Regions from separate parts of the Oryzibacillus soli genome, predicted to be linked through region 1. Evidence: predicted binding sites of a transcription regulator. Region 1 holds the regulator's gene; the other holds the start of a gene.
The links. The regulator LexA, encoded in region 1, represses DNA repair genes until DNA is damaged. The targets are predictions, from matches to a motif close to CGAACATATGTTCG.
Positions count from the first base shown of each region.

Region 2: a site for LexA is predicted at 1,223-1,236, ahead of ACSEXW_RS09630 (YhjD family protein). Genes of this name have one in related genera too.

Region 1 is NZ_JBPPGJ010000005.1:241,469-245,060, reverse strand. It holds gene ACSEXW_RS08840 (hypothetical protein) at 1-373, opposite strand, end outside; gene ACSEXW_RS08835 (DUF896 domain-containing protein) at 431-607, opposite strand; gene ACSEXW_RS08830 (LysM peptidoglycan-binding domain-containing protein) at 807-1,109, opposite strand; gene lexA (transcriptional repressor LexA) at 1,345-1,965, shown strand; gene glnA (type I glutamate--ammonia ligase) at 2,105-3,439, opposite strand; gene ACSEXW_RS08815 (MerR family transcriptional regulator) at 3,583-3,592, opposite strand, start outside.
Region 2 is NZ_JBPPGJ010000006.1:41,523-45,114, forward strand. It holds gene ACSEXW_RS09630 (YhjD family protein) at 1,276-1,677, shown strand; partial or broken gene ACSEXW_RS09635 (protein prkA) at 1,695-2,081, shown strand; gene ACSEXW_RS09640 (methyl-accepting chemotaxis protein) at 2,174-3,592, opposite strand, start outside.

The DNA of each region.
Region 1 (3,592 bases):
GGCCGGGGTTGAGCACCAGCCCCTCGATATCCTTAGGCTCCAGGAGCTTGTCCCCGGTGAACCGGCGGACCGTGACGTATTGACGGGAGATCTTAATGACCGGTCTGCGGACCAAATAATACAGCACCGCCAAGGCGATGTAGCTGAAGCCCGTGATCCAGTACATACTGGTCTTCGATTCCGTCTGGTACGTCAAGATGAAATATAAGATGGCGAAGATCGCCAGCACCGAAGCCAGCATCCAGCTCCGTCCCTTAATGACGGTTTCCGCCCCCCTGCTCACTTGCGGCAGGGAACCTAACCCCCGTTTGACCCGCCCATGATTGACGGTCTTCTGATTCTTACGCACCATGCGTTCCCATTTGCGCGACACGGCATTTGCTCCTTCAGCCTAGGTAGGATAGACGTCTCGAACAACCGCGCGGAGCGGTTACTTCTCCTCGTCTTCGACAAACTTGATATGGTCCAGCTGATCCCGCATGGAGGCGCGGAACAACTCGATGTATTTGCGGCGAAGCTCGTTGCGTTCATCCAGCTCATCTTCGGTCAATCCGACCGTTTTTGCCTTGCGAGCCAGCTCATTGATCCGTTTCACAAGCTCTTCCATTTCTCTGCACCTCCTGCTGCCCGTACATGGCTCCACTTCTTTACTACTTTGCCATTACCGCCGCGTGGTTGTCAAGATCAGCACTCGAGATTCGAATCCGGAATAAGCAAAAGGAGTCCAGCTGCTGTATATGCGCAGTTGGACTCCCTATTCAGATCTATAAATGATGAAGGGTTGTAGTCGGATGTTGGGTCTCCGCTCAAGGGAGAATTAATATTTGTCCGGCGCGCAGATCCGTGTTCTTCAGATTGTTCGCCTTCTTAATCTTGTTCATATAAGAACGAACGTTCTCCCCCTTGGGAAGATGAGAGGATGCTATGTCCCACAGGGTGTCACCCGGGCAAACGTCAACGGTTTCTTGAACGGTCATCTTAGCCGACAGCGAAGTGACTTGCGTAGTCATGGAAGGGCCGGTCACAGCGGCTGCAGTCTGATGATCGGAGCTTCCCGCATAGGCATGCAGCAAAGCACCTGACATTAAGGAAAGCATAATCACCATCATGAAGATTACCATCTTAACGACTGTCTTATTCACATGGACCACTTGAACCACTCCCAAACATTTGTTCTGGTATTAAGATACCACGAACACTTGTTTGTGTCAACCCAAAATCGAATGTTTGTTCGCATCCTCTTTCAACCGTTCGTTCGCAACCTGTTCGTTCGAACTTATGTTTGTACGAACTCCGGTTCTATGTTATACTTTGTATAATTATTACCAAACTGGAGTGATCAGAATGAGCAAAATTTCCAACCGTCAGCAAGCGATCCTCGACTTCATTAAGACCGAGGTCCGGGAGAAGGGCTATCCTCCTTCGGTCCGCGAGATCGGTGAAGCGGTCGGACTCGCCTCCAGCTCCACCGTACACGGACATCTGGAACGCCTCGAGAAGAAGGGCATGATTCGCCGGGACCCCACCAAGCCTAGAGCCATCGAGATTCTCGGCGAAGAGGACGGTCTCGAGATGTTCTCCCATTCGATAACGCGCGTGCCTCTGATCGGACGTGTAACGGCAGGCATGCCTATCACCGCTACCGAGAACATCGAGGGCTATTACCCTCTTCCGAACGATATGGTCCATGACGACACCGTATTCATGCTGAATGTCGTCGGCGAGAGCATGATCGAAGCCGGTATTCACGACGGAGACATGGTCATCGTCCGGCAGCAGCCGACAGCGCATAATGGCGAGATCGTTGTCGCCATGACAGAGGAGGACGAAGCGACCGTCAAGCGGTTCTATAAGGAGAAGGATCACATCCGCCTCCAGCCGGAGAATTCCGCTATGGAGCCGATCCGGGTCCGGAACGTCACCATACTCGGCAAGGTCATCGGCTTGATCCGCAATATCCACTAAACATCCACTTCTACCGTCATGATGAAGAAACGGCTGGCTCAGAGACTTCTGAGCCAGCCGTTTCTTCATTCTTAACCCAAACAAAAAAGCCCTTCGTACGCCTCGGCGCCGAAGGGCTTAACCATGAAGACAACAACGCTTAGTATTGCGTCATGTACTGGTCGCGTTCCCAAGCATGAACCTGGGTCCGGTACATATCCCACTCAATTTCCTTCAGCTCGTAGAAGTAGGCCAGCGCATGCTCACCCAGCGCGTTGCAGATCACATCGTCGCGGATCATCTCACTGAGCGCTTCCTTCAGGCTGGACGGCAGGCTCGGAATGCCCTGCTCCTCCCGCTCTTCCTCGGTCATCACATAGATGTTCCGGTCGGTCGGGGCCGGCAGACTCATCTTGTGCTTGATTCCGTCCAGACCGGCAGCCAGCATGACAGCCAGTGCCAGATACGGATTGGCGGCAGGGTCCGGGTTACGGACTTCGATCCGGGTGCTCAGACCACGGGAGGCCGGAATCCGGATCATCGGGCTCCGGTTGCTGGCGGACCAAGCCACGTAACAGGGGGCTTCATAGCCCGGTACCAGACGCTTGTAAGAGTTGACCGTCGGGTTGGTGATGGCGGCGAAGCCGCGTGCATGCTTCAGAATGCCGGCCATGTAATGGCGGGCAGCGATGCTTAAGCCCAGCTTGTCGCTCTCGTCGTAGAACGCGTTGCTGTCACCCTTGAACAAGGATTGGTGGCAGTGCATGCCGGATCCGTTCACGCCGAACAGCGGCTTCGGCATAAAGGTTGCATGAAGACCATGCTGGCGGGCTACGGTTTTCACCACGAGCTTGAAGGTCTGGATGTAGTCTGCAGCCTTCAGGGCGTTGGTGTATTTGAAGTCGATCTCATGCTGGCCCGGCGCCACCTCATGGTGGGAGGCTTCGATCTCGAAGCCCATTTCTTCCAGGGTTAATACGATCTCACGGCGGCAGTTCTCCCCCAAGTCCATCGGGGCCAGGTCGAAGTAGCCGCCCTGGTCGTTCAGCTCATTGGTCGGATTGCCCTTCTCATCCGTCTTGAACAGGAAGAATTCCGGCTCCGGACCGACATTCATAGCTGTGAAGCCCATAGCCTCGGCTTCCTTCAGCATCTTCTTCAGAATACCGCGGGGATCGCCAGGGAACGGACGGCCGTCCGGCAAGTAAATATCGCAGATCAATCGGGCAACACGATCTTCGGTAACCCAGGGGAAGACCACCCAAGTGCTCAGATCCGGGTAGAGGTACATGTCGGACTCTTCGATCCGCACATAACCTTCGATGGACGATCCGTCGAACATCATTTTATTGTCAAGGGCCTTCTCAAGCTGGCTAACCGGAATCTCAACGTTCTTGATCGCGCCCAGCAGGTCGGTGAATTGCAGGCGGATGAAACGGACGTTCTCTTCCTTGGCAATACGAAGAATGTCGTCTTTGGTGTAGTTTTTGTACACTGGTGGATCTCCTCCCTAATGGTAAATGGTGCTGTATAATATCGCCGCTTATACCTTGTCCCATCCCGCTTGCCGTCATCCCTGGGAAGGCGGATAAGCCGTCCTCACGGAAGAGGCCCCTGATCTACAAGAGCCTGGCGGTATTAATGGAAA
Region 2 (3,592 bases), on a different contig from region 1:
CTCCAAAGTGTTGTTTTGGAATAATATATGTATCAATAGGTTTTATGTATGGACAGCTACATAGAGAGGGCTGCAAAAAAACAAAATGTGCATTCACACACTCAAGAAGATTAGTGAATATAATGGTTCAGGTTTAAATCCAGATATGGTTTTGGACCAACCATGTTCTTATTATAAGGGAGTGTGGATAACGTATGGGAAGATTACCAGGGCCTCCAGGGCCTCCAGGGCCACAAGGACCAGCGGGACCCCAAGGACCGGCAGGACCTCAAGGACCAGTAGGGCCAGCTGGCCCAGTTGGAGCAGCAGGACCCGTTGGTCCAACAGGACCACAAGGCCCCGCAGGAACACCGGGAATATTTGTTGAGTTCGCTTGTGCTGAATTAACTGCTGGCACAGTCCTGACAGCTGCTGCCCCAGTAGCGGATCTTACCAGTTTGGTCATTACTGTCGATGAACCGGGAAACATTGTATGGCTCACTGCATACGTCACTTGGACACCTTCAGCTGCCAGTCCAATCATTGCATTTAGTATTATCCGTGATGGAGCCACTGTATTGTGTACCGCGAGTGATACGCCCGTTTCTGCTAATAGCCCAATCACTACCGCATTAACATGCTGTGATATGGGAGCAACCGTAGGGCCACATACTTACACCCTAAGAGCTACGGGAACTATTCCTGGAGTAGGCGATATTACGATTACAATCAATGAAGGTACTCTGACTGCTGCTGAGATCAACACATAAACTGGCAGCAAATATTGTGGGAGACTCCCACTATGGATATCGATTTGATAGATCAACAGAAAATGGACCCCTGCGTATGAGATGTGCAGGAGCCCATTTTTTTTGTGCAAGCAAGTCTAGTTACCGTTCAGACCGTTAAATAGTTGGTTGAGCCATATCGTAAATAGGCATCGAGAAAGATTCTATCTATTGTATCCAGTAGCAATGCTAGATCTTCGTTTGGTAACATGAATTGAGTACGCTCAATAACGTAACTCTTTATGTTCCCCAGTTCGGTTCGAGCGTGAGTATCCAATCTATGCATAGACTTCACTCTCCCCGATACATGAATCATTGAATCGAAAATAATTATACACCCTACAATAAAAATACAACAAACATTAATAAAAACGAATACTGTACCTAATTATGGCATGTATGGCTATCAAGAGGAGGAGGGGTAGTTCACCCTTCTGCTTTTTTTGTATTGAATAGAAACATGTGTTCGGTATATGATACTAATACTGTATTCAGGAGGTGATACTCTTTGGGCAATGTTAAGCAGATAAAGGGGGCAAGTGGTCCAACGATTGTAGAGTTCACAATGATCCGGGATTACATCGTACTACTGCACATGCAAACTATTGTGGAGCGCTGCATCGAAGGAATCCGATTCGAATACGCAAATAACATTCTTTGTCCGATGCTTTCCGAAGTTGTTCACTATCTTATGTCTGATATTACAAACGATCTCTACACACTTAAGGGGGAGCTGAAGGCCCGAAAGATCAAGTTCCTAAACGACGAACAAGGGGAAAGCGTGTTATACTATTCTTACCTTTGTCGCGGCTACCAGGAACGGTTTGGCTTCTGGCGTGAAGCGGCTAGATCACAGATCAGTATCAGGCTTGGCCAGTATATTTCATCGCTCACGAACCGATTCAAATAATCTGTATATATCCTGTGTCTTGGCATAAAATTAAAGATCCGCTCACCGGTGAGAATGTGGACCCCGATGAGCGCCTCATGCGCTCCATCGAGGAGCAGATCGGCATTAGCGAGAATGCCAAGAAGGCGTTCCGCGAGGAGATTCTGATCCGCATGTCTTCGTATCAGCGGAAGGGCAAGAAGTTCGAGTACAATACTCATGAGCGCCTCCGCGAGGCCATCGAGAAGAAGCTGTTCGCCGATCTGAAGGACATCGTGAAGATCACCACGTCCTCTAAGACGCCGGACGAACAGCAGCTGAAGCGCATCAACGAGGTGACGGCGCGGCTGATCGAGGACAACGGCTATTGCCCGGTGTGCGCCAACGAGCTGCTGCGGTACGTGGGAAGCCTCCTGAACCGTTGACCGAAACAAACATGGAGCACGCACCTGCTGGAGGTGCCCGAACAAAAAAATAGCCCCGAAAGGGGCTATTTTCATGCGGCTGGAGCTAACTCCTACACCTTGAACCGGGAAACGGCGGTCAGAAGACGGGTGACCGTGCTTTCCGTCTCGTGCATCAGCTCTTTCACCCGGACGGACTGTTTCATCACGCCCGAGGATTTTTCCGCGATATCTTGGGTGGATTCGGCTCCTTCCTGGTTGGACAAGGTGACCTCCTGGATAGCCTGCAGCAGGTTCTGCGTGGAGGCCAGCAGCTCTTCGGCCGTGGAGCTGAAATCCGTCACCAGCTCTTGAATGGTCTCGGAGTCCCGATAGTACTGTTGGCCGGTTTCCACTAAGGTGTTGTAATCCCGAATGACGGTGGTCTCCAGGAATCGAAGAGCCTTCTCGGAGCTCTCGGTCAAGTCCTCCACGGAAGATACCACTTGCTTGGTCACGTCTTGAATCTTACTGGCGGTCACTCTGGAATTCTCCGCCAGCTTGCGGATCTCACCTGCCACCACGGCGAAGCCCCGTCCCGACTCGCCGGCCCGGGCCGCCTCGATGGCTGCGTTCAAGGCCAGCAGGTTGGTCTGATTGGTTATCTCTAGAATGGAATTGGTCAGGGTATCGATTTCCTTGACCGCGGCTGCCTGCTCGATGGCTTGACGGGATTCGGACTCGATAACCGCGCGGATCTCCTCGGCCGAATTCCGGGATTGAACGGCGCCCTCTTTCATCTGAAGCGCCCGGCGGGAGATCTCCTCCGCCCGGTCGGAGCCTTCCTGGGCCTTGGAGGAGATGGAGGTGATGGCCATCTCAATCTCCTTGGAGGTGGCGTTCATCTCCTGGGTCATAGCGGCGGTTTCCTCCATGCCGGCGGACATCTGCTCGGTGGTGGCGGAGACCTCCTCCACTTGGGCTCCCAGAGCGGATAGGTTGTCCGATGAAACGGCCATATTGGCACGAACGTTATTCGACTCTTCGACCACCTGGTGGACCAGTTGGCTCATAGAAGCGGACATCGTCTTCACGGAGCGGGCCAGATTACCGATCTCATCCTTGCGCTTCAGCAGGAGGGGGTGAAGCTCCGCGGTGAAATCCGCCTGGGCCAGGATATTGACATGCTGGGCTACACGGGTAACCGGTCTGGCGATATAGGCTGCAAGCATGGCGGACAGGAGGATCAGCATCAGGGATACGACGACAATCAAGATGACCGAGGTGTGGATCGCCTTGTCGACGGCCCCGAACACTTCATCGCCGGGAACGGTGACGACGACCTTCCAGCCGGTAAGCGGAACGGTGGAGAAGGAAGCCATCTTGCGGATTCCATGATCGTCGGTGTAGCGGATAAAGCCTTCATCCTTGACGAGAATTTCCTCGGAAATAACCGTTTTGACACTGGTCCCTTCCAGGACCTTATCATAATTTTGGCCCACCATGCTGGCGTCCGGGTGGTAGATGAACGTACCGCTGCCGGACAGCATGAA